DNA from 3 places in the Pseudomonas sp. PP3 genome. Region 3 is predicted to be linked to each of the others. Evidence: predicted binding sites of a transcription regulator. Region 3 holds the regulator's gene; each other region holds the start of a gene.
What was found. The regulator sigma-54, encoded in region 3, starts transcription at its own class of promoters, with help from an activator protein. The targets are predictions, from matches to a motif close to ANTGGCATNNANNTTGCTNT.
Positions count from the first base shown of each region.

Region 1: a site for sigma-54 is predicted at 1,872-1,891, ahead of flgB (flagellar basal body rod protein FlgB). Genes of this name have one in related genera too.
Region 2: a site for sigma-54 is predicted at 3,317-3,336, ahead of KHO07_RS07440 (flagellar basal body rod protein FlgF). Genes of this name have one in related genera too.

Region 1 is NZ_HG995459.1:1,469,814-1,476,820, forward strand. Features, by position in the region: gene KHO07_RS06810 (chemotaxis protein CheV) at 1-729, shown strand, start outside; gene cheR (protein-glutamate O-methyltransferase CheR) at 776-1,603, shown strand; gene flgB (flagellar basal body rod protein FlgB) at 1,934-2,341, shown strand; gene flgC (flagellar basal body rod protein FlgC) at 2,345-2,788, shown strand; gene flgD (flagellar hook assembly protein FlgD) at 2,804-3,526, shown strand; gene flgE (flagellar hook protein FlgE) at 3,558-4,874, shown strand; gene KHO07_RS06840 (ribonucleoside-diphosphate reductase subunit alpha) at 5,117-7,007, opposite strand, start outside.
Region 2 is NZ_HG995459.1:1,603,792-1,610,798, forward strand. Features, by position in the region: gene KHO07_RS07425 (4a-hydroxytetrahydrobiopterin dehydratase) at 1-356, opposite strand, end outside; gene phhA (phenylalanine 4-monooxygenase) at 461-1,252, opposite strand; gene KHO07_RS07435 (sigma-54-dependent transcriptional regulator) at 1,621-3,180, shown strand; gene KHO07_RS07440 (flagellar basal body rod protein FlgF) at 3,391-4,131, shown strand; gene flgG (flagellar basal-body rod protein FlgG) at 4,177-4,962, shown strand; gene flgH (flagellar basal body L-ring protein FlgH) at 5,016-5,711, shown strand; gene KHO07_RS07455 (flagellar basal body P-ring protein FlgI) at 5,730-6,839, shown strand; gene flgJ (flagellar assembly peptidoglycan hydrolase FlgJ) at 6,853-7,007, shown strand, end outside.
Region 3 is NZ_HG995459.1:5,413,142-5,420,148, forward strand. Features, by position in the region: gene KHO07_RS24655 (KpsF/GutQ family sugar-phosphate isomerase) at 1-862, shown strand, start outside; gene KHO07_RS24660 (HAD family hydrolase) at 862-1,386, shown strand; gene lptC (LPS export ABC transporter periplasmic protein LptC) at 1,394-1,966, shown strand; gene lptA (lipopolysaccharide transport periplasmic protein LptA) at 1,953-2,501, shown strand; gene lptB (LPS export ABC transporter ATP-binding protein) at 2,501-3,226, shown strand; gene KHO07_RS24680 (RNA polymerase factor sigma-54) at 3,409-4,902, shown strand; gene raiA (ribosome-associated translation inhibitor RaiA) at 4,977-5,285, shown strand; gene ptsN (PTS IIA-like nitrogen regulatory protein PtsN) at 5,298-5,762, shown strand; gene rapZ (RNase adapter RapZ) at 5,765-6,622, shown strand; gene KHO07_RS24700 (HPr family phosphocarrier protein) at 6,638-6,913, shown strand; gene KHO07_RS24705 (ZIP family metal transporter) at 6,927-7,007, opposite strand, start outside.

The DNA.
Region 1 (7,007 bases), 2.5 Mb from region 3:
ACCATTCCGATCCTGGATCTGGCAATGGCGACCGGCTCCGGTGCTTTGAAGGACAAGAACAATCCCTTCGTGATCATCACGGAGTACAACACCAAGACCCAGGGTTTCCTGGTGCGCTCGGTGGAACGCATCGTCAATATGAACTGGGAGGAGATCCATCCGCCACCCAAGGGGACGGGACGCGATCACTACCTGACGGCAGTGACGCGGGTCGACAATCAGTTGGTGGAAATCATCGACGTCGAGAAGGTGCTGGCGGAAGTCGCACCGACACCGGAAGCGATTTCGGCTGGCGTGGTGGATGTCGAAACCCAGCACAAGGCGCTTTCTTTGCGCGTGCTGACGGTCGACGATTCGTCGGTGGCGCGCAAGCAGGTGACGCGTTGCCTGCAGACGGTGGGTGTGGAAGTGGTGGCGTTGAACGACGGTCGGCAAGCGCTGGATTACCTGCGCAAACTGGTCGACGAGGGCAAGAAGCCGGAAGAAGAGTTCCTGATGATGATTTCCGACATCGAGATGCCGGAGATGGACGGGTACACGCTGACGGCCGAGATCCGCAACGACCCTCGCATGCAAAAGCTTCATATCATCCTGCATACTTCGTTGTCCGGTGTGTTCAATCAGGCGATGGTCAAGAAAGTCGGTGCCGATGACTTTCTGGCCAAATTCCGACCTGATGACCTGGCATCCCGGGTAGTTGACCGGATCAAAGCAGCAGATATCAGCTAGGGGCGTTTGGCCCCCGGCAGTCAACACGATTTAAGAGGCGGCAGCATTGTCTACGGGTAATTTGGATTTCGAACAGTTCCGGGTATTCCTGGAAAAAGCCTGTGGCATTTTGCTCGGTGAAAACAAGCAGTATCTGGTCTCGAGCCGTCTCAACAAACTGATGGAGCAGCAAGGCATCAAGTCCCTGGGTGAGCTGGTGCAGCGTATCCAGACGCAGCCGCGCAGTGGTTTGCGCGAGATGGTGGTGGACGCGATGACGACCAACGAAACCCTGTGGTTTCGTGACACCTATCCGTTTGAAGTCTTGAAGAACAAGGTGCTGCCCGAGGCGATCAAGGCCAGTCCCGGCCAGCGTCTGCGGATCTGGTCGGCGGCGTGTTCGTCGGGGCAGGAACCGTATTCGCTGTCGATGTCCATCGACGAGTTCGAGCGGGTCAATGCCGGGCAATTGAAGATGGGCGTGCAGATTGTTGCCACCGACCTTTCCGGCACCATGTTGAACAATTGCAAGACCGGCGAGTACGATAGCCTGGCCATCGGCCGTGGTTTGTCACCGGAACGCTTGCAGCGTTACTTCGACCCGAAAGGGCCAGGACGCTGGGCGATCAAGGCGCCGATCAAGAACCGGGTTGAATTTCGCTCCTTTAACCTGCTGGACAGCTACGCGAGCCTGGGCAAATTCGACATCGTGTTTTGCCGCAACGTGCTGATCTACTTCTCTGCTGAGGTGAAGAAGGACATCCTGTTGCGCATTCACAGCACGTTGAAGCGCGGTGGTTATCTGTTCCTGGGTGCCTCCGAGGCGCTGAACGGATTGCCGGATCATTACCAGATGGTCCAGTGCAGCCCGGGGATCATTTACCAGGCGAAATGATTGGTTGGTGGTCACGAAAACGGGAGTCCTCAGGGGCTCCCGTTTTTTTTATGCCCGATGATCCCGTGCCGTTGTAGGGGCCGGCTTGCTGGCCATTCAGACGCTTCGGTCATCCAGGCGGACCGTGCCATCGTTCATCGCCAGCAAGCCGGCTCCTACAGGGTGTCCAAGCGGCAGAAAAGCGGCATTCAGCGGAAACCGGTTGCCGCTTTTCTGGCATTGCCGCCTTGCCACTGCCCGCAAAGCCCCGGTTTACGGGCTTTTCTGAATTGGCATGACGCTTGCTATGTTCATCGTACGAAAAATCAGGTCACCCGAAGGTTTCCCGACATGAGCATCAGCTTCGATAAAGCGCTCGGCATTCACGAAAAGGCTCTGGGCTTCCGCGCCCAGCGTGCCGAAGTCCTGGCCAACAACATCGCCAACGCCGACACCCCGAACTACAAGGCGCGGGATCTGGAGTTCTCGAAAGTGCTCGAGGCGCAGAACGACAAAGCCAGGAACGGCACGTTCGCCTTGAACATGACCAACAGCCGGCATATCGAAGCCGAAGGCCTGGGCAATGGCGACGAGTCGCTGATGTACCGCACGCCGATGCAACCCTCGATCGACCAGAACACCGTGGATGCCCAACTGGAACAGTCGAACTACGCGGAAAACTCCGTGAACTTCCAGGCCAGCTTCACCCTGCTCAACAGCAAATTCAAAGGGCTGGTGTCAGCCCTGCGCGGAGAGTAAGCCATGTCTCTATCCAGTGTTTTCAACATTGCCGGTAGCGGCATGAGTGCCCAGACCACTCGCTTGAACACCGTCGCTTCGAACATCGCCAACGCCGAGACCGTTTCGTCGAGCATCGATCAGACCTACCGCGCACGTCACCCGGTGTTCGCCACCATGTTCCAGGGCGGCCAGAGCGGTGGCAGCGATTCGCTGTTCCAGAACCAGGATGCCGCCGGTCAAGGCGTGCAGGTGCTCGGCGTAGTCGAAGACCAGAGCAACCTTGACGCGCGCTACGAACCGAACCATCCGGCAGCCGATGCCAAGGGTTACGTCTACTACCCGAACGTCAACGTGGTGGAAGAAATGGCCGACATGATTTCCGCGAGCCGTTCGTTCCAGACCAACGCCGAAATGATGAACACCGCCAAAACCATGATGCAAAAAGTACTGACCCTCGGTCAGTAATAAGGGGCGACTCCGATGAGTGTTTCCGATTCCACCGGTGGTTTGTCGCTCAACGACATCCTCGCCAACTCCTCGATCAAGACCAACAAGGACACTGATGCCCTGGCGTCGGCGGCCGGCAGCGCTACCGGTAAAAAAGCCTTGGGCAAGGATGCGTTCCTGCAGTTGCTGGTGACGCAACTGAAAAACCAGAACCCGCTGGAGCCGCAGGGCAACGGCGAGTTCGTGGCGCAGTTGGCGCAGTTCAGCAGCCTTGAAGGCATCACCACACTCAACGATACGGTGAGCGGCATTGCCGGCGCCTTCGGTTCATCCCAGGCACTGCAGGCCTCGTCGCTGGTGGGCCGTTCGGTCATCGCGCCGGGTGACAAGGCGGTGGTCGACACCACCAAGGGAATGACCGGAGCGGTCGTATTGCCACAGTCGGTGGCTCAAGCCGAAGTGAAGATCACCGACAAGGACGGCAAAGTCATTCGCACCATCACCCTGGCCGACCAGAAAGCCGGCAACGCCAGCTTCACCTGGGATGGCAAGGACGAAGCCGGCATCGTGGCTCCAGCGGGTACTTACACCTTCGCGGCAACCACCACCATCGATGATCAGGCTGTTGCGCTGATCACCAACCTGCCGGCGACCGTCACCAGTGTGACGCTCAGCCAGACCGGTGGTGAATTGATGCTCAACCTCGCCGGGCTGGGCAGCATCGCCCTGTCCAAAGTGCAAACCATTGGTATATAGAGCCGACTAACCCGGCACAAAGGAGTGGAACATGTCTTTCAACATCGGCCTTAGCGGTCTCTATGCCGCCAACAAGCAACTGGACGTGACCGGCAACAACATCGCCAACGTCGCGACCGTCGGCTTCAAGTCGTCCCGTGCGGAATTCGAAGATGTGTACTCGGCGACCCGGCTGGGCACAGGCAGCAAGACCACCGGCAGTGGCGTGCGTCTGGCCAACGTTTCCCAGCAGTTCACCCAGGGCGACATCAACAACACCGGCAACGTGCTGGACATGGGCATCAACGGCTCGGGTTTCTTCGTGCTCAACGACAATGGATCGTTGTCCTACACCCGTGCCGGTACCTTCAAGGTCGACAAGGAAGGCTACGTCACCAACACCGATGGTACCGCGCGTCTGCAAGGTTATGGCGTGGACGCCAATGGCAAGATCATCAATGGCGTGCTGACGGACCTGCGCATCGACACGTCCAACCTGGCGCCGAAAACCACCACCAACGTTTCGTCGACGATCAACCTGGACTCCAAGTCCGATGTGATCAACCAGGTGACCAACCCGTTCGACCCGAGCAAGCCGGGAGTCGCTTTCAACAAGCAGTTCACCACCCAGATTTTCGATACCCAGGGCAACACGCACCAGATGGACCAATACATGGTCAAGACGGCGGCCAATACCTGGGATGTCTATACGTTGATCGATGGTCGCAACCCGGACGGCAGCGATCCGATGAACGCAGCTTCGCGTCCGGTCCCTTCGACCATGGCTTTTGACACAAGCGGCAAGCTGGTTTCGGTCACCACGCCGGGCACTCCTCCAGTCGTCAGCCCTGATCTGCAAATCACTGGCTGGATTCCGGGCAAAGTGACCAATGGCGTTTGGGCACCCAATGGCGCAGCCGCCGACCCGGCGGGTGTGACTGTCGCCATGAGCAACACCACGCAATTCAACGCCGACAGCGCCCGTTCCATTCCTGCGCAAAACGGCTACGCCACTGGTCAGATCACCAACCTGACGATCGATGGCAGTGGTGTGATGCTGGCCAACTTCAGCAACTACCAGACCAAGCCGATCGGTCAACTGGCGCTGGCCAGCTTCACCAACGAACAAGGCCTGCAGCCAGTGGGCGGCACCAGCTGGAAGGAAACCTACGCCTCGGGTCAGCCGGGCTACGACGCACCGCAAACCGGTTCCCTCGGTGAGATCCACTCCAACTCCCTTGAAGAGTCGAACGTCAACGTCACCAACGAACTGGTCGACTTGATCAAGGCGCAGAGCAACTACCAGGCGAACGCCAAGACCATCTCCACCCAGAGCACCATCATGCAGACCATCATTCAGATGACTTGATGTTGGGTTGCGCTTCATAAAAAGCCCCTCGGAAGAGGGGCTTTTTTGTGGCTGACAACATCACATTCTCGCGAACCTTGTCGGAGCCGGCTTTCTGGCGATCCAGGCGCCGCGGTTTTCCAGACAGACCGCGTCATCGTTCATCGCCAGCAAGCCGGCTCCTACAAAAAGAAAACCCCCGATCAGCCAGAGGCTCATCGGGGGTTGTCGAGTAAGCGCTTTGCGGCGCTTAACGGCTCAGCTTATTGGCAAGCTTCGCAATCCGGCTCGTCGATGGCGCAAGCCTTCGGCACTGGAGCTGGACCGGCAGGGGCTGCCAGGACCGAGTCGTCACCGTGGTTGCCGCCGCTGGATACAGCGTTCAGCTTGCCGGTGTTGATGGTCGACTTCTCGGTGCTGGTCGCGGCCAGGGCACGGAGGTAGTAAGTGGTTTTCAGACCACGGTACCAGGCCATGCGGTAGGTCACGTCCAGCTTCTTGCCCGAAGCGCCGGCGATGTACAGGTTCAGCGATTGAGCCTGGTCGATCCACTTCTGACGACGGCTGGCCGCGTCAACGATCCACTTGGTGTCCACTTCGAAGGCAGTCGCGTAGAGCTCTTTGAGTTCTTGCGGGATGCGCTCGATCTGCTGCACCGAACCGTCGTAGTACTTCAGGTCGTTGATCATGACCGAGTCCCACAGACCGCGAGCCTTCAGGTCGCGAACCAGGTACGGGTTGATCACGGTGAATTCGCCCGACAGGTTCGATTTCACATACAGGTTCTGGTAGGTCGGTTCGATCGACTGCGAGACGCCGGTGATGTTGGCGATGGTCGCGGTCGGTGCGATGGCCATGATGTTGGAGTTACGGATACCTTTCTGCACACGGGCGCGCACTGGTGCCCAGTCCAGGGTTTCCTTCAGGTCAACGTCGATGTACTTCTGGCCACGGGCTTCGATCAGGATCTGTTGCGAATCCAGCGGCAGGATGCCTTTGGACCACAGCGAACCCTGGAACGTCTCGTAGGCGCCACGCTCGTCAGCCAGGTCGCAGGACGCCTGGATCGCGAAGTAGCTGACCGCTTCCATGGAGGTGTCGGCGAACTGCACGGCAGCATCGGAACCGTAAGGAATGTGCTGCAGGTACAGCGCATCCTGGAAGCCCATGATGCCCAGGCCGACCGGACGGTGCTTGAAGTTGGAGTTCTTCGCTTGCGGCACCGAGTAGTAGTTGATGTCGATCACGTTGTCGAGCATGCGCACGGCAGTGTTTACGGTGCGTTCCAGCTTGGCGGTGTCCAGCTTGCCGTTGACGATGTGGTTCGGCAGGTTGATCGAGCCCAGGTTGCAAACGGCGATCTCGTCCTTGTTGGTGTTCAAGGTGATCTCGGTGCACAGGTTCGAGCTGTGGACCACGCCAACGTGCTGCTGCGGGCTACGCAGGTTGCACGGGTCTTTGAAGGTCAGCCATGGGTGGCCGGTTTCAAACAGCATGGACAGCATTTTGCGCCACAGGTCTTTGGCCTGGATGGTCTTGAACAGCTTGACCTTGCCCGGGTACTCGGTCAGGGCTTCGTAGTACTCGTAACGCTCTTCGAACGCCTTGCCGGTCAGGTCGTGCAGGTCCGGTACTTCGGATGGCGAGAACAGGGTCCACTTGCCGTCATCGAAGACGCGCTTCATGAACAGGTCAGGGATCCAGTTGGCGGTGTTCATGTCGTGGGTACGACGGCGATCATCACCGGTGTTCTTGCGCAGCTCGATGAACTCTTCGATGTCCATGTGCCAGGTTTCCAGGTAGGCACAGACAGCGCCTTTGCGCTTGCCACCCTGGTTAACGGCGACGGCGGTGTCGTTCACCACTTTGAGGAACGGTACAACGCCCTGGGATTTGCCGTTGGTGCCCTTGATGTACGAACCCAGCGCACGAACCGGCGTCCAGTCGTTGCCCAGGCCACCGGCGAATTTCGACAGCATGGCGTTGTCGTGGATCGCGTGGTAGATGCCCGACAGGTCATCCGGCACGGTGGTCAGGTAGCAGCTCGACAGCTGTGGACGCAGGGTACCGGCGTTGAACAGGGTCGGAGTCGACGACATGTAGTCGAAGGACGACAGCAGGTTGTAGAACTCGATCGCACGGTCTTCTTTGTGC
Region 2 (7,007 bases), 2.6 Mb from region 3:
TACTTGCGGCCCTCGGCGTCCTTGGCAACGATGTCAGTGCGCGCGGCCATGATGAAGTCGTTGCGGTGCAGGCCTTTGATCGAGTGGCTCCACCAGGTCACGGTGACTTTGCCCCACTCGGTCAGCAGGCCCGGGTGGTGGCCTTCGGCCTCGGAGATTTCACCAACAGCGTTGGTGAACGCCAGGGCGTGCTTGAAGTTCTTGAACAGGAAAATCTTTTCCAGCTGCATGATGCCGTCGCGAACTTCGATGTTCCAATCCGGGATCTGCTTGATCAGGATCGGCAGTTCTTCGTCGCTGACTTGTGGAGCATCGGCGCGGCAGGCTTCGCAATGGGCTTGGGTGAGTGCGGTCATGATGTATTCCTGAAATCGAATGTTGGGAAATCGGCCGTCAGTAACATCACGCTAATGCAAAGCGTGGGTTTACGACAGGCTCACTTGATCTTAAAAGTCGCGGTTCACGCAGCTTTTGGTTTTGGCGGAAATTTCGGTGCGTGCAGACCCATCTGCATCGCTTGCTTGACCATGCCCATGATGTCTTCGTGGGCGAGATCGAACAGACGCTTGAGATTCGGCAGCGCGAAATACAGAGGTTGCAGGATGTCGATGCGGTACGGCGTGCGCATGCATTCCAGCGGATCGAACGGCTGATGCTCAGGCTCGTCCGACAGGCAGTAAACGGTTTCTTTCGGCGAGGACAGAATGCCGCCGCCGTAGATGCGCTGGCCTTGCGGGGTGTCGACCAGGCCGAACTCGATGGTCATCCAGTACAGACGCGCCAGGTACACGCGTTCTTCCTTGGACGCCTGCAGGCCAAGTTTGCCGTAGGTGTGGGTGAATTCGGCGAACCATGGATTGGTCAGCAGCGGGCAGTGGCCGAAGATCTCGTGGAAAATATCCGGCTCTTGCAGGTAATCCAGCTCTTCGCGGGTACGAATGAAGGTGGCCACTGGAAACTGCTTGCTGGCGAGCAATTCAAAAAAGGTCTGGAAGGGGATCAGCGCCGGTACGCGGGCGACCTGCCAACCAGTGGTTTCACCAAGGACCTTGTTGATCTCGCCCAATTGCGGAATGCGGTCGTGGGGCAGACCGAGTTTTTCGATACCGTCCAGGTACTCCTGGCACGCACGCCCTTCGATCACTTTCAGTTGGCGAGTGATCAGCGTGTTCCACACCGCGTGTTCCTCGGCGGGGTAGTCGATAAAACCTTGCGCATCGGGCTCGCGAGCCACGTATTGCGTCTGCTTCATGCTGCTCTCCTGCTAGGGGATTCGTTCTTGTTATGTGCTGCTATGGACCTAGGAATACCCCAAGGATTGCGTTCATGCAGCAGGTGGTTCGAGGTGTGCGCAGGAAAATTCGCTGATATTCGTAAAGTTTTTGTTACGAATTGGCAGTCATCGCGTAGATGCTGAGATTTTCGGGTTTGAAAAGCGCCGTGCCTGTCACATAATCTTGACGACTATCTGCGTGTCTCGACAGAAAAGTCGGGCTAAACCTGTGGGAGCCAGCCTGCTGGCGATAGCGGCGTGTCATTCAACATCAATATTGCCTGATGCGATGCCATCGCCAGCAGGCTGGCTCCCACAGGTCAATCATCGTTTATCAGGTCTTTCATATGCGTATCAAAGTCCACTGCCAGAACCGCATCGGCATCCTTCGCGACATTCTCAACCTCTTGGTTGAGTACGGCATCAACGTCGCTCGCGGTGAAGTGGGCGGTGAGCATGGCAACGCCATCTACCTGCACTGCCCGAACCTGATCAACATTCAGTTCCAGGCGTTGCGTCCGAAATTCGAAGCAATTGGTGGGGTGTTTGGCGTCAAGCGTGTAGGGCTGATGCCCAGCGAGCGTCGGCACATGGAACTCAATGCGTTGCTCGGCGCCCTGGAGTTTCCGGTGCTGTCGATCGATATGGGCGGCTCCATCGTGGCGGCCAACCGGGCGGCGGCGCAGTTGCTGGGTGTGCGGGTCGATGAAGTGCCGGGGATGCCGTTGTCGCGCTACGCCGAGGATTTCGACTTGCCGGAACTGGTGCGCGCCAACAAATCGCGAATCAACGGGTTGCGGGTCAAGGTCAAGGGCGACGTGTTCCTGGCCGACATCGCGCCGCTGCAATCGGAGCATGACGACAGCGAAGCCATGGCCGGTGCCGTGCTGACGCTGCACCGCGCCGACCGGGTGGGTGAGCGCATCTATAACGTACGCAAGCAAGAGTTACGAGGTTTCGACAGCATCTTCCAAAGCTCGAAAGTGATGGCCGCGGTGGTGCGCGAAGCACGGCGGATGGCGCCACTGGATGCGCCGCTATTAATAGAAGGTGAAACCGGCACTGGCAAAGAACTGTTGGCGCGTGCCTGCCACTTGGCGAGTCCGCGCGGGCAGTCGCCGTTGATGGCGCTCAATTGCGCCGGCTTGCCGGAGTCCATGGCCGAGACGGAATTGTTCGGTTATGGCCCCGGTGCCTTCGAAGGGGCGCGGGCCGAGGGCAAGCTCGGGCTGTTGGAGCTGACGGCGGGCGGTACGTTGTTTCTCGATGGCGTCGGGGAAATGAGTCCGCGCTTGCAGGTGAAACTGCTTCGCTTCTTGCAGGATGGATGCTTCCGTCGTGTCGGCAGTGATGAAGAGGTGTATCTGGATGTGCGGGTGATCTGCGCGACCCAGGTCGACTTGTCCGAGTTGTGCGCGCGCGGCGAATTTCGCCAGGACCTTTATCACCGCTTGAACGTGTTGTCGCTGCACATTCCGCCGCTGCGCGAATGCCTCGACGGTTTGACGCCGCTGGTGGAGCACTTCCTCGATCAGGCCAGTCGGCAGATCGGTTGCCCGCTGCCGAAACTGGCGCCAGCGGCCATGGATCGCCTCAGTCATTACCATTGGCCGGGCAACGTTCGGCAGTTGGAGAACGTGCTGTTTCAGGCGGTTTCCCTGTGCGAGGGCGGGACGGTCAAGGCTGAGCACATTCGTCTGCCGGACTATGGCGTGCGTCAGCCGCTTGGCGATTTTTCGCTGGAGGGCGGGCTCGACGAGATTGTCGGGCGCTTCGAGAAAGCGGTGCTGGAGCGGTTGTATTCCGAGCATCCGAGCAGTCGGCAGTTGGGTAAGCGGTTGGGGGTTTCTCATACCACCATTGCCAATAAGCTGCGCGATTATGAGGTGGGCAAGGACAACACCTGACCCGCGGCTTCAACAGGTCAAGCCTTGCCACTTACCGGCATAACACCGCCGGTTTTTCGTCTCTGATACAAACCCTTCATTTCCGCTCAATCCCCTCAAGTCCTTTGTTTGCCGGGCCGCGCGCCGTGCAAAACAAGTTGGTCTGCAAATTGCTTATGCCTCGTCAGTACAGCAGTGGGCGGCAAACGTCCGGCAGGCAGAGGAAAGATTGTGGACAAGTACCTTTATGTGGCAATGACCGGCGCCAGCCAGAATGCACTGGCGCAGAAGGCTCATGCCAACAACCTCGCGAACATCTCCACCAACGGTTTCCAGAAAGACCTGGAGCAGGCGCGTTCGATGCCGGTGTTCGGCGACAGCTTTCCGGCGCGTGCGTTTGCCATGTCCGAACGCCCGGCCACCGACTTCTCTCCCGGCTCGCTGGTGCAAACCGGCCGCGACCTCGATGTCGCCGTGCAAGGCAACGGCTGGCTGGCGGTGCAGAACCCCGATGGCGGCGAAAGCTACGTGCGCACCGGCAGCCTGGTGGTTGACGCGTTGGGTGTGCTGCGTGCCGGCAACGGCATGCCGGTGATCGGCAACGGCGGCCCGATTGCCGTGCCGCCCGAGCAGCAGATCGAAGTCGGCGAGGACGGCACCATCAGCATCCGTGCGATGGGTGAAGGCCCTCGAGTGATGGCGGAAGTTGACCGCATCAAGCTGGTCAACCCGGACTTCAAGAACATGACCAAGGGCCTGGACGGTTCGATCCACACCAAGGACGGCAGGCCGGCGCAAGCCGATGCCAACGTCAAACTGGTGTCCGGTTTTCTTGAGTCGAGCAACGTCAACGCCGTGGACGAAATGACCTCGGTACTGGCCTTGGCCAAGCAGTTCGAACTGCACATCAAGATGATGAACACCGCCAAAGAAGACGACCAGGCCATGGCTCGGGTCTTGCAGATCAGCTAATTACCAGAACGTCGCGCCGTAAAACAGGCGCACGAGGAGAATCGAATGCTTCCGGCTCTATGGGTTGCCAAAACCGGTCTGTCCGCCCAGGACACCAACCTGACCACCATTTCCAACAACCTGGCCAACGTGTCGACCACGGGTTTCAAACGTGACCGCGCCGAGTTCCAGGACTTGCTCTATCAGATCAAGCGTCAGCCAGGCGCCCAGTCGACCCAGGACAGCGAACTGCCGTCGGGCCTGCAACTGGGTACCGGTGTGCGCATTGTCGGCACCCAGAAGAACTTCAACGCCGGCAGCCTGCAAACCACCGAGCAGCCGCTGGACATGGCCATCGACGGTCGCGGTTTCTTCCAGATCCTGCAACCGGACGGCACCACGTCCTATACCCGTGACGGTACCTTCCACCTGGACTCCAACGGCCAGATCGTCAACGCCAGCGGCTTTGCCCTGGAGCCGGCGATTGTCATTCCGAACGACGCCCAGACCTTCACCGTCGGCAAGGACGGCACCGTGTCCATCACCGTCGCCGGCAACCCGGCTTCCCAGGTGATCGGTAACCTGCAAACTGCCGACTTCATCAACCCGGCCGGCCTGCAAGCGGTGGGTAACAACCTGTTCCTGGAAACTGCCGCCAGTGGTGCACCGCAAGTCGGTACCCCGGGCCTGGCCGGTTTCGGTACCACGCTGCAGAACACCCTGGAAACGTCCAACGTCAGCACGGTTGAAGAGATGGTCAACATGATCACCACTCAGCGCGCCTACGAGATGAACTCCAAGGTGATCTCCACCGCCGACCAGATGCTCTCGTTCGTAACGCAGAATCTGTAATCAAGTCTATGAGGCGGTCATGCGACCGCCTGCAACACCGTGAGGTAAGGGTCATGAATCGCTTCGTTTCTGTTCTGGCATTGAGTGGGATCACTGTGCTCGCCGGCTGTGTCGGTCCGACACCCAAGCCCAATGATCCTTACTACGCCCCGGTGTTGCCGCGCACGCCGTTGCCGGCTGCGGCGAACAACGGTTCGATCTACCAGGCCGGTTTCGAGCAGAACCTCTATAGCGACCGCAAGGCGTTCCGCGTAGGTGACATCATCACCATCACGCTGAACGAGAGGACCCAGGCCAGCAAAAACGCCAACTCGCAAATTGGCAAGAACAGCAAGGCCAGCATCGGCCTGAGCTCGCTGTTCGGCTCTACCCCCAGCACCAATAACCCGTTCGGCAGTGGCGACCTGAGCCTCGATGCCGGCTATGAAGGCGACCGCGCGACCAAGGGTGACAGCAAGGCCGCGCAAGGCAACACCCTCACCGGTTCGGTCACCGTGACCGTGGCTGACGTGTTGCCCAACGGCATCATCGCGGTACGTGGCGAGAAGTGGATGACGCTGAACACCGGTGATGAACTGGTGCGAATTGCCGGGCTGGTGCGCGCTGACGATATCTCCACCGATAACACCGTGTCGTCGACCCGTGTCGCCGATGCGCGCATCACCTATTCGGGCACCGGTTCGTTTGCCGATGCGAGTCAGCCAGGCTGGTTCGACCGTTTCTTCCTCAGCCCGCTGTTCCCTTTCTAGGTGGCTTTCCAGTTGAGCATGTTGAACTTTAGACACCTGATGGTGGCTGCCCTGATGCTGTCCGCATCCTTCGGCGCTCAAGCCGAGCGGCTGAAGGACATCGCCAGCATTTCCGGCGTGCGTTCCAACCAATTGATCGGCTACGGCCTGGTGGTCGGGCTTAACGGCACCGGTGACCAGACGACGCAAACCCCATTCACCCTGCAGACCTTCAACAACATGCTCTCGCAGTTCGGCATCAAGGTGCCGCCGGGTTCGGGCAACGTGCAGTTGAAGAACGTCGCGGCGGTATCGATCAGTGCCGACCTGCCAGCGTTCGCCAAACCGGGACAGCAGATCGACATTACCGTAGCGTCCATCGGTAACTCCAAGAGCCTGCGAGGCGGCACCTTGCTGCTGACGCCGCTCAAGGGTATCGATGGCAACGTCTATGCGGTGGCCCAGGGCAACCTGGTGGTGGGCGGTTTCGATGCCGAAGGTCGCGACGGTTCGAAAATCACGGTCAACGTCCCGTCGGCCGGGCGCATCCCAGGCGGTGCGTCGGTTGAACGGGCTGTGCCGAGCGGTTTCAACCAGGGCAACAGCCTGACCCTGAACCTCAATCGATCCGACTTCACCACGGCCAAGCGCATCGTCGACAAGATCAACGACATGCTCGGCCCTGGCGTGGCGCAAGCCATCGATGGCGGGTCGATCCGCGTGACCGCGCCGCTCGATCCGAGCCAGCGTGTCGACTATCTGTCGATCCTCGAAAACCTCGAAATCGATCCGGGCCAGGCGGTGGCGAAAGTCATCATCAACTCCCGTACTGGCACCATCGTGATCGGTCAGAACGTCAAGGTTTCTCCGGCAGCCGTCACTCATGGCAGCTTGACCGTGACCATCACCGAAGACCCGATCGTCAGCCAGCCCGGTCCTCTGTCCAATGGCCAGACCGCCGTCGTGCCGCGCTCGCGGGTCAACGCCGAGCAGGAAGCCAAACCGATGTTCAAGTTCGGCCCGGGCACCACCCTCGACGAAATCGTCCGTGCGGTGAACCAGGTCGGCGCAGCGCCGGGTGACCTGATGGCCATCCTCGAAGCACTGAAGCAGGCCGGCGCGTTGCAAGCCGACCTGATCGTGATTTAAGGAAGGCGATCCTATGGACATGTTCAAGAGTGGGCGGGTCAGCAGCAGCGATTCGGGTGCGTTTTCCGACCTGAACCGACTGAACCAGCTCAAGGTCGGCGACAAGAACAGTGACGCCAACATGCGCAAAGTGGCGCAGGAATTCGAGTCGCTGTTCCTCGGCGAGAT
Region 3 (7,007 bases):
GATGATTCTGGCCAGCAAAGGCCGCGTTGTCGTGGTCGGCATGGGCAAGTCGGGGCACATCGGCAACAAGATCGCCGCCACCCTCGCCAGCACCGGCACCACGGCGTTTTTCGTCCACCCGGCTGAGGCCAGCCATGGCGACATGGGCATGATCACCCGTGACGACGTCATCCTGGCGCTGTCGAACTCCGGCTCCACCAATGAAATCGTCACCCTGCTGCCACTGATCAAGCGCCTGGGCATCCAGTTGATCAGCATGACCGGCAACCCTGAGTCGCCGCTGTCCAAGGCCGCCGAGGTCAACCTGAATGTCCACGTTGAGCACGAAGCCTGCCCGCTGAACCTGGCACCGACCTCATCGACCACCGCTGCACTGGTCATGGGCGATGCCCTGGCCGTCGCGCTGCTCGAGGCCCGCGGCTTTACCGCTGAAGATTTCGCGTTTTCGCACCCGGGCGGCGCCCTTGGCCGTCGCCTGCTGCTGAAAGTGGAAAACGTCATGCACGCCGGGCAGGAGTTGCCGCAAGTCCAGCGCGGCACCCTGCTCAAGGATGCGCTGATGGAAATGACCCGCAAGGGCCTGGGCATGACAGTGGTCCTCGAAACCGATGGCAAGCTGGCCGGGATTTTTACCGACGGTGATTTGCGCCGCACCCTGGACCGCAGCATCGACATCCACAGCGTCACGATCGATCAGGTCATGACCGCCCACGGCAAGACCGCCCGCGCCGAGATGCTCGCCGCCGAGGCCCTGAAAATCATGGAAGATCACAAGATAAACGCACTGGTGGTGGTCGACAGCGAAGACCGTCCGGTCGGCGCCTTGAACATGCACGACTTGTTGCGTGCGGGGGTAATGTAATGAGTGCTGACCTGCTGCAACGCGGCAAAGCGATCAAACTGGCGGTTTTCGATGTCGACGGCGTCCTCACCGACGGTCGCCTGTATTTCCTTGAAGACGGCAGCGAATTCAAGACCTTCAACACCCTCGACGGCCAGGGCATCAAAATGCTGATGAACGCCGGCGTGCAAACCGCCATCATCAGCGGCCGCAAGACCCCGGTGGTTGAGCGCAGGGCAAAGAATCTCGGCATACCGCACCTGTTCCAGGGCCGCGAAGACAAACTGGTCGTTCTCGACGGTCTTCTGGAGCAACTAGGCTTAAGCTATGAACAGGTCGCCTACCTCGGTGACGACCTGCCGGACCTGCCGGTGATTCGCCGTGTCGGACTGGGCATGGCCGTGGCCAACGCTGCCAGCTTCGTGCGCGAACACGCCCACGGCGTCACCCAGGCCCGCGGCGGCAAAGGTGCCGCCCGCGAATTCTGCGAACTGATCCTGCGCGCCCAGGGCCGCCTCGATGCGGCTAACGCCGCGTACCTGTGAGCCAAAAATGCTGAGCAAAAAGATTCGCAACATACTGGTGTTCGGCTGCATCACGGCGATTTTCGCCGCGGTCGGCTATTGGAACATCAGTCCGGAACGCTTCCTCGACAAGCCGGTCGCGCAGGTCGATGACAGCGCAATCGACTACTACGCCATCAACGCCCACAGCGTGCAGTACCTGCCCGACGGCAAGTTGCAGTATGAAATGACGTCGGACAAGGTCGAGCACGTGAAGGCGACCGAAGTGACGCTGCTGACCAACCCGGACCTGAACATGTTCCGCGGCACGCAGTTCCCGTGGCACGTCCAGAGCGAAAAGGGTGAGGTCAATCCTGACGGCACCCAGGTCGAACTGATCGACTCGGTACGCATCACGCGTTTCGACGAGAAAAACCGCAGAACCCTGATCACCACCACTCGTATGACGGTGTTCCCGCAGCAGCAATATGCGCAGACCGAGCAACCCGTTAGAATCGACGGCGCTGGCGGTGTATCGACTGGCAAGGGAATGAAAGCGTATTTGAAAGAAAGCAGGATACACCTGCTATCGAACGTAAGAGGACAGTATGAGGCTCGTTAAAACCCTCCCTATTTTGCTCGGTCTGGGCGCAGCACTGGGAAGCGTGAGCGCCTGGGCTCTGCCGACCGATCAGCAGCAGCCTATCCGCATTCAGGCCGACGATGCCCAACTGGACGACAAGAATGGCGTTGCCACCTACACGGGCGATGTGATCATTACCCAAGGGTCGATGAAAGTGACCGGCAATAAAGTCACCATGACCCGTGCGCCGAATGGCGACATCGACGTTGTGACTTCGGTGGGCAACCTGGCCTACTTCGAGCAACTGCAAACGGCGGGCGACACCAAGCCGGTGCAGGGCTACGGCGTCACCATCCAGTACCACGCCACGCAAGACCGCGTCGTGCTGATCGACCGCGCCAAGGTCATCGACAAGGACGGCAACGTGACCCAGGGCGAGAAAATCGTCTATGACACCAACAAGAAGCTCGCCAGCGCCGGCCGCGCAACAGGCACCAACGTGACCGAGTCGCGTCCGCGCATTGACATGGTGATCCAGCCGAAAAAGAAAACCGACGAGCAAAAGGCCCAGTAATGGCAACTCTGAAAGCTCAGCATCTGGCCAAGAGCTACAAGAGCCGCCAGGTCGTGCGTGACGTCAGCCTGTCTATCGACAGCGGTCAGATCGTCGGCCTGCTCGGCCCCAACGGCGCCGGCAAGACCACCTGCTTCTACATGATCGTCGGCCTGGTGCAGGCCGATCAGGGCCGCGTACTGATCGACGACCTGGACGTCAGCCACCAGCCAATGCACGGTCGTGCGAAGGCTGGCATCGGCTATCTTCCGCAAGAAGCATCGATCTTCCGCAAACTCTCGGTAGCCGACAACATCATGGCGATCCTCGAGACCCGCAAGGAACTCGACAAGGCCGGCCGTCGCAAGGAACTGGAAAGCCTGCTGCAGGAATTCCACATCAGCCACATCCGCGACAACCTCGGCATGAGCCTGTCTGGTGGTGAGCGCCGCCGCGTGGAAATCGCCCGGGCACTGGCCACCAACCCGAAATTCATCCTCCTCGACGAACCTTTCGCCGGTGTGGACCCGATTTCGGTGGGCGACATCAAACAGATCATCCATCACCTCAAGGCCAAAGGCATTGGCGTACTGATCACTGACCACAACGTCCGTGAAACCCTGGATATCTGTGAGACCGCCTACATCGTCAACGATGGCCAGCTGATCGCTGAAGGCGACGCCGAGACCATCCTGGCTAACGATCTGGTCAAGGAAGTGTATCTGGGCCACGAGTTCCGCCTGTAAGCGCTGAAGTCGTGATGGCGGCACAGTTCGCGACAAACAGTAAAAATCAACAGGTTTTTATTGTTACAGCGCTCTAGGCAAACACTTCAGTTTCAGGCATATAATTTGCTTATGTTTGGCGCTTCGGCGCCCTGTAGTGGATGGCGCATGTGCGCCGGCGAATAAGGTGTTAAGCCCCTGCCATGAAACCATCGCTAGTCTTGAGAATGGGCCAGCAGCTGACGATGACACCGCAGCTGCAACAGGCCATCCGCCTGCTCCAATTGTCGACCCTGGACCTGCAACAGGAAATCCAGGAGGCCCTGGAGTCCAATCCGATGCTCGAACGCCAGGAAGAAGGCGAGGATTTCGACAATTCCGACCCCCTGGCCGACAACGCCGAACAAAAACCCAACGTAGAGATCCAGGAACCCTCTTACCAGGAAAGCGCCCCGACGGTAGATAACCTCGAGGAAGGCGACTGGAACGAGCGTATCCCCAATGAGCTGCCGGTCGATACCGCGTGGGAAGACGTCTACCAGACCAGCGCCAGCAGCCTGCCGAGCAACGATGACGACGAGTGGGATTTCACCACCCGCACCTCGGCCGGCGAGAGCCTGCAGAGCCATCTGCTGTGGCAACTGAACCTGGCACCGATGTCCGACACCGATCGCCTGATTGCCGTGACCCTGATCGATTGCATTAACAATCAGGGCTATCTGGACGAGACACTCGAGGAAATCCTTGAAGCGTTCGATCCGGAACTGGACATCGAACTGGACGAAATCGAAGCCGTCCTGCACCGCATCCAGCAATTCGAACCGGCCGGCATCGGCGCCCGCAACCTCGGCGAATGCCTGTTGCTGCAACTGCGCCAGCTGCCTGCCAAGACACCGTGGCTGGCTGAAGCCAAGCGTCTGGTCACTGACTACATCGACCTGCTCGGCAGCCGTGATTACAGCCAGCTGATGCGTCGCATGAAGCTCAAGGAAGACGAACTGCGCCAGGTCATCGAACTGGTTCAGAGCCTCAACCCGCGCCCGGGCTCGCAAATCGAGTCCTCCGAAGCCGAGTACGTCGTTCCCGACGTCATCGTGCGCAAGGACAACGAACGCTGGCTGGTGGAGCTCAATCAGGAATCGGTGCCACGGCTGCGGGTCAACGCCCAGTACGCCGGCTTTGTACGCCGGGCCGACACCAGCGCCGACAACACCTTCATGCGCAATCAGTTGCAGGAAGCCCGCTGGTTCATCAAGAGCCTGCAGAGCCGCAACGAAACCCTGATGAAAGTAGCCACCCAGATCGTCGAGCATCAGCGCGGCTTCCTGGAATACGGCGACGAAGCCATGAAACCCCTGGTCCTGCATGACATTGCTGAAGCAGTCGGCATGCACGAGTCGACCATCTCCCGGGTGACCACACAAAAGTTCATGCATACCCCTCGGGGAATTTATGAGCTGAAATACTTTTTCTCCAGCCACGTCAGCACCTCCGAAGGCGGCGAATGCTCGTCTACGGCGATCCGCGCGATCATCAAAAAACTGGTTGCCGCTGAAAATCAGAAAAAGCCGTTGAGTGACAGCAAGATCGCTGGTTTACTGGAGGCACAAGGCATTCAGGTGGCTCGCCGCACCGTCGCCAAGTACCGCGAATCCCTCGGGATCGCGCCTTCGAGCGAACGCAAGCGGTTGATGTAGAGCCACGCCACAGCGTTCCAGTGGCAGATCATCTGATCTGCCGCTTTATGCACTGGCAACGAAGGAGAAGCTGTATGCAAGTCAACATCAGTGGACACCAACTGGAAGTGACCGAACCTCTTCGCACCTACATCGGCGAAAAACTCGAACGATTAGAGAGGCATTTCGACAAGATCACCAACGTGCAGGTCACGATGACGGTCGAAAAGCTCAAACAGAAAATCGAAGCCACGCTGCATATTCCCGGCAATGAAGTGGTCGCCAACGCGGAACATACCGACATGTACGCAGCGATCGACGCCTTGACCGACAAGCTGGATAAACAACTCAAAAAGCATAAGGAAAAGACCCAGAGCCTCCTCCAGGGCGCGACCGGTCGTTAACACTCCCTACCCATGATCCGACTTGAAAGCATCCTGACCCCCGGCCGTTCCCTGGTGAACGTGCCGGGCGGCAGTAAAAAGAAAGCCCTCGAGCAAATTGCCAACCTCATCCATCGCGAAGTGCCGGATCTGGCCATGCAGGATGTCTTCGAGAGCCTGGTCGCCCGTGAAAAACTCGGTTCAACCGGTTTTGGCAACGGTATCGCCATCCCCCACTGCCGCCTCAAGGGCTGTACTTCACCCATCAGTGCCTTGATGCACCTTGACGCCCCTATCGATTTCGATGCCATCGACGGCGCACCGGTTGACCTGCTGTTCGTTCTGCTGGTCCCGGAAGCCGCTACCGATGCGCACCTGGAACTGCTTCGTCAGATCGCCAGCATGCTCGACCGCAAGGAAGTGCGTGAAAAACTGCGCAGCGCGCCGAGCAATGAAGCCTTGTATCAGGTTGTCCTGGACGAGCAAAACGGGCATTAATCATGCGCTTGATCATCGTCAGCGGTCGCTCCGGCTCAGGTAAAAGTACCGCCCTCGATGTACTCGAGGACAACGGCTATTACTGCATCGACAACCTGCCTGCCGGGTTGCTGCCAGAGCTGGCCGAGCGCGCACTGATCCACACCGAACTGGCACAACCGCTGGTTGCCGTGTCCATCGATGCGCGCAACTTGCCGAGTCACCTGTCGCGGTTTCCGGAGCTGCTCGAAGAAGTCCGCAGCCGGCACATCCAGTGTGATGTCCTGTACCTGGATGCCGATGAAGAAACCCTGCTCAAACGCTTTTCGGAAACCCGCCGTCGTCACCCATTGAGCAGCGCCAATCGCTCGCTGGCCGAAGCCATCCATGACGAGACGAGCCTGCTCGGCCCCATTGCCGATCTTGCCGACCTCAAAGTCAACACCACCAACCTGAACCTGTATCAGCTGCGCGATACGATCAAGCTGCGCTTGCTGAACCAGCCGGAACCCGGCACAGCGTTTCTGGTGGAGTCTTTCGGATTCAAGCGTGGCATGCCGGTGGACGCCGATCTGGTGTTCGACGTGCGCTGCCTGCCCAACCCCTACTGGAAGCCCGAACTGCGCGCGCAGTCCGGTCTTGATCAACCGGTGGCCGAGTACCTGGCGGCACAGCCGGATGTCGAGGAGATGTTCCAGGACATTTCCGCGTACCTGCTCAAATGGTTACCGCGCTTTGCGGCCAGTAACCGCGCTTATGTCACTATTGCCATCGGTTGCACCGGCGGGCATCACCGCTCCGTCTACCTGACCGAACGCCTGGGCAAGACCCTGCAACAATCCCTGAAGAACGTCCAGGTTCGCCACCGCGACCTCAGCTAAAGGATTCACATCGCGATGCCTGCTCTGGAAATCGAAATCATCAACAAGCTGGGCCTGCACGCCCGGGCATCTGCAAAATTCGTTGGGGTCGCCGGTCAGTTCAAGGACTGCACGATCAGGGTCGGCCGCACGCCGGAAACCACCGTCGACGGCAAAAGCATCATGGCCATGATGATGCTCGCGGCCGGCAAAGGCACCAAGATCCATCTGAGCACTGAAGGCGAGCAGGAACAGGAAGCGCTGGATGCGCTGGTGGCATTGATCAACAATTACTTCGATGAAGGCGAGTAAAGATCAACATCTTTTAGCCCAGCGCGGTATCCATCACCATCATCAAGCAAAACCCGATCAACAACCCAAGACTGGCCAGTTTGTCGTGACCATG